DNA from 2 places in the Fictibacillus sp. WQ 8-8 genome. Region 1 is predicted to be linked to the other one. Evidence: a T-box and tRNA genes for the amino acid it is inferred to sense, from the RefSeq annotation. Region 1 holds a T-box; the other holds one or more tRNA genes.

Region 1 (2,452 bases):
GTCCATGATGTCTGTTTCTTTAGAGAACCTGCCGTTCGGACTGTGATCAGACGTGAATCCTTCAGGAAGCAGTTCTTTTGCATCTCGTTCGAACCAAATATTCGATCCGTGTTCACGGAACAGTTTTACAACATGCGCGATTGTTTCTTCCGTCATGATCGGTTCACCGTTTTCTGCATAGAACACCGGAATAGGAACTCCCCATGCACGCTGTCTTGAAATACACCAGTCTTCACGGTCTTTGATCATGTTAAACAGTCTTGTTTCGCCCCAGTTAGGAATCCAGTTCACTTCTTTAATAGCGTCCAGCATCTCTTCACGCATTCCTTTAATAGAAGCGAACCATTGAGCAGTAGCCCTGAAGATTACCGGTTTTTTCGTTCTCCAGTCATGCGGGTATGAGTGGGTGATGAAGGACAGCTTTAAGAGCGCGCCAGCCTCCTCCAGCTTCTGTGTGATTGGCTTGTTAGCTTCATCATAAAACATGCCTTCAAATCCAGGAGCTTCACTTGTCATAACACCACGGTCATCGACTGGGCAGAGCACTTCTAGTCCGTATTTTTTACCGACAAGGAAGTCATCTTCCCCGTGTCCGGGTGCTGTATGGACACACCCAGTACCTGCATCAGTCGTGACATGTTCACCGAGCATGACGAGGGATTCACGGTCATAAAGAGGATGCTGTGCAACAACATGTTCAAGATCTTTACCTTTTACGGTTTTAGAAACCGTCACATTCGTCCATTCTAATTCTTTTTCCAGCTGCTCGACTAGCGCCTGTGCCACTAGAAGCTTTCTCCCCTCTGCCTCAACAACGACATAGTCAAGATCAGGATGAACGGAAATACCGAGGTTTGCCGGAATGGTCCATGGTGTCGTGGTCCAGATGACGATGCTTACGTCTTGATCAAGTACGTTTTTTCCGTCTTTCACCGGGAACGCAACATAGATAGATGCTGAACGTTTGTCATAATATTCGATCTCTGCTTCTGCTAATGCAGATTCAGATGATGGAGACCAATAAACAGGCTTCAATCCTTTGTAGATGAATCCTCTTTTCACCATTTCGCCAAATACTTCGATCTGACGGGCTTCATACGCTTTGTTCAGGGTGATGTACGGATTCTCCCAATCTCCGCGTACTCCCAGTCGTTTAAACTGATTCCGCTGGCGATCCACTTGTGTCAGAGCATATTCTTCACACCGTTTACGGAATTCTGCAACCGACATCTCTTTTCTTTTTACTTTTCCGCTCTTGGTTAAGGCGGTTTCAATTGGAAGGCCATGTGTATCCCAGCCAGGAACGTATGGTGCATGATAGCCTGTCATGGATTTATAACGGACGATCATATCTTTTAAGATCTTATTCTCAGCATGCCCTACATGGATATCTCCATTGGCATAAGGAGGCCCGTCATGAAGAATGAAGGAAGGTCGCCCTTTCGTATGTTCCTGCACTTTATTGTAAATATTCAGATCTTCCCATTTGGCTTGAACTTCCGGTTCACGCTGAGGAAGATTGCCCCGCATCGGAAATTCTGTTTTAGGCATTAATAACGTGTCTTTGTAATTCATATTTTTCCTCCTACATCTATCGAAAAAATCATTTCCAACTGCTCACATGCATACAAAAAGGCCTTCTCGTCACTGTGAAGGGACGAGAAGGCCACCCGCGGTACCACCCTAATAGGTTTCAAAATGAAAGAAACCCGCTTTGCAATCGTATCGTGAAAGAACGCCAGGCTTACTTAGTGCAGGTTCAGCCTGGAAACTCCGGGGTGATCTTCTGTACAGTCCATTTACCGGTCTTCCACCATCACCAGCTCGCTTACTTGAAAAATGGATTCTCTACATACTTTCCCTTTCATCGTTGCCAAAATATAATAATCTTTAAAGAATTATATGCTTAGGACGAAAAAACGTCAAGCGTTCTATTTCATCTCCAGTTCGTATTCTTCACCACGTTCTGCAGGCTGAAGAGCATCCCAATCCTCATTCTTCAGCATTTCCAGCTGAGCTTCGATGAGCATGCGGAAACGGGTGCGATAAACAGAAGACTGCTTTTTCAATTCTTCGATCTCCATCGCGATTTTTCGGGATTTAGCCAGCGATTCATTGATAATTCGGTCCGCGTTCTTTTCCGCTTCCTTTACGATCAGCCTTGCTTCTTTTGTTGCGCTTCGTTTAACTTCCTCGCCTGTTTCCTGAGCAACAAGAATAGATTTGTTCAATGTTTCTTCAATGTTTTTAAAATAGGAAAGCTTCTCTTCAAGCTTTTCTACGGTTTCTTCCAATTCTCTTCTTTCGCGGATCACTGATTCATAATCTTTAATTACTTGATCAAGAAAATCGTTGACCTCATCTTCATTATAACCCCGAAATCCCCGGGTAAACTCTTTATTATGAATATCCAATGGTGTTAAAGGCATTTCCGCCACCTCCGCTAATGATG
Region 2 (2,452 bases), on a different contig from region 1:
GGTTATCTTGATTCGCTGTGCTTGTTACTTCAAGCTCACCGTTATTAACAACTAGCCAAGCCCAACCAGATCCGAAACGGCCTTTTGCAGCATTTGCAAACTCTTCCTTGAATGAATCAAGGCTTCCGAATTTACTGTTGATGCGTTCAGCTACTTCACCAGTAGGTTCGTTGGATCCGCCTGGTTTTAGGATTTCCCAGAATAAGCTGTGGTTCGCATGTCCGCCGCCATTGTTGCGTACAGCTGTGCGAATGTTTTCAGGCAATGCATCAAGATTGGAAAGAAGGTCCTCTAGGCCTTTGTTTTCAAACTCAGCTTGGCCTTCAAGTGCTGCGTTCAAGTTATCAACATACGTTTTGTGATGACGGTCGTGGTGAATATTCATTGTAGTCTCATCAATGTGTGGTTCCAGTGCATTTGCAGCATAAGGTAAAGCAGGCAGTTCAAACTTTGCCATGATCAATCTCCTCCTTGGTATGTAAACATTTTTTATATTTCATTTTGGAGAAAAAACCCCAAAATTGAAAACATAGTTAAGCAACAATAATGTTTAATAAGTATCCCAACTCATACATTATCAGATTTACCCGGAACTTTCAACGATTAACCCTCTTTAATCAAAGTTTATTATGTACATAGCCGGACTTCTTTTATCCCTCGTTATGGGAGATATTAAAACAAAAGTTTCTCATTAAAAACAAAAAACCTTCACCACGTTGGGCAAAGGTTGACTATGTATGAAAATGGTGGCTCGAGACGGAATCGAACCGCCGACACGAGGATTTTCAGTCCTCTGCTCTACCGACTGAGCTATCGAGCCACTTTAGGTATTATGGTTGCGGGGACAGGATTTGAACCTGCGACCTTTGGGTTATGAGCCCAACGAGCTACCAGACTGCTCCACCCCGCGATGGTATTAAGTTGACGGACGATGTTATTCCTCCGTAATTATTGACTGTCTCTCAGAGGCTTTACCTCTTCCTCTACTCGAGTAATCATTGGAGTGTATCCGTTGAGGTTACTCGCAGCATAATCATGCTGTAACGCTCGTTGCTCCACCCTGCGATGATATAAAAATTAAGAAATTATGGAGGAGGTAGAGGGATTCGAACCCCCGCGGGTTGTTACACCCCTGTCGGTTTTCAAGACCGATCCCTTCAGCCGGACTTGGGTATACCTCCATGTGCTGAAAAATGGTGGACCCTGTAGGACTCGAACCTACGACCAATCGGTTATGAGCCGACCGCTCTGACCAACTGAGCTAAGGGTCCATTTTATGTATTAAGATAGTTATGTAAATAAAAATGGGGCGACCGATGGGAATTGAACCCACGAATGCCGGAATCACAATCCGGTGCGTTAACCACTTCGCCACGATCGCCATCGCCTAAAAAAATATGGTAGCGGCGGAGGGAGTCGAACCCACGACCTCACGGGTATGAACCGTACGCTCTAGCCAGCTGAGCTACACCGCCATATTTTGGCTCCACAGGTAGGACTCGAACCTACGACCGATCGGTTAACAGCCGATAGCTCTACCACTGAGCTACTGTGGAACAATGTTGTCCTCTAAGGGACAAGAATTACTATATCATTTTTAAGCTATGTAAGTCAAACCTTTTTTTCATGACCATTTTGAAAACCCTCGGTGAGACAGATATAAATATAGCACGTCTCCAACATTTTAGCAAGCACTATTTTTATAATACAACAAAAAGAAAATAGCCAATCATGATCACTTGAATGATGATCTTAGCAACCGTTCCTCCCAAAAAACCAAGAACTGAGCCAAACCCTACCTTAGCCGCTTCTCCTATTGATTTTCGCCCGATGATCAATTCTGCAATAAACGCACCCAGAAACGGTCCGGCGATGATGCCGGCAACAGGAATCACAAATGGGCCAAGGAGCAGGCCGACCGTGCTGCCCCATACGGCCGCTTTGGAACCGCCCCGTTTTTTTACTCCAAACAAATTGCTGAAATAATCCACTACAAAAAGAGTTGCCAGCAAAAACACTTCTACACCGATGAAAAAGGGCGTAAATGGCTGAAAGGAATAAAAAATTCCATAGAGCACAAACCCAAGAGCCAGAAAAAGCGCTCCAGGCAGTATGGGAAAGATCAGGGCAGCGAATGCCAGAACGAACGACAGGCCGATTAATATCCAATATACATAATCCATCAGTAAGCCTCCTGTAGTGTTTTAAGTAGGTTTATCGATCAAGCACTGCTTCTGCAATATTGACAGAATGGTCTCCGATCCGTTCTAGATTGCTGATAAAGTCAACATACACCACACTTTCTTGGCCGGTGCTTAAATTGTTGTTGATGTCCTGAATGTGTTTCTTTCTCAGTGTTTTCTCCATTTCATCAATATCGTCCTCAATGTTCAGAACTTCCTCAGCCATCGGTTTATCGTTCGTCTCAAGAGAAATAATCGCTTTTGTCAGG

The links. A T-box is a leader RNA that pairs with one kind of tRNA and senses whether it is charged. The one in region 1 lies ahead of ileS (isoleucine--tRNA ligase), so its partner is inferred to be a tRNA-Ile.
Region 2: it has a tRNA-Ile gene. The T-box ahead of ileS (isoleucine--tRNA ligase) is inferred to sense a tRNA for this amino acid. The anticodon was not compared.

The regions. Positions count from the first base shown of each region.
Region 1 covers NZ_JAMXKG010000003.1:618,837-621,288, reverse strand. The annotation lists gene ileS (isoleucine--tRNA ligase) at 1-1,575, opposite strand, end outside; T-box leader at 1,651-1,877, opposite strand; gene M1K46_RS08595 (DivIVA domain-containing protein) at 1,932-2,429, opposite strand.
Region 2 covers NZ_JAMXKG010000004.1:333,635-336,086, forward strand. The annotation lists gene M1K46_RS11255 (superoxide dismutase) at 1-457, opposite strand, end outside; tRNA gene M1K46_RS11260 (tRNA-Phe) at 745-820, opposite strand; tRNA gene M1K46_RS11265 (tRNA-Met) at 834-910, opposite strand; tRNA gene M1K46_RS11270 (tRNA-Ser) at 1,089-1,181, opposite strand; tRNA gene M1K46_RS11275 (tRNA-Ile) at 1,195-1,271, opposite strand; tRNA gene M1K46_RS11280 (tRNA-His) at 1,306-1,381, opposite strand; tRNA gene M1K46_RS11285 (tRNA-Met) at 1,399-1,475, opposite strand; tRNA gene M1K46_RS11290 (tRNA-Asn) at 1,482-1,556, opposite strand; gene M1K46_RS11295 (DUF456 domain-containing protein) at 1,701-2,183, opposite strand; gene M1K46_RS11300 (Na/Pi cotransporter family protein) at 2,215-2,452, opposite strand, start outside.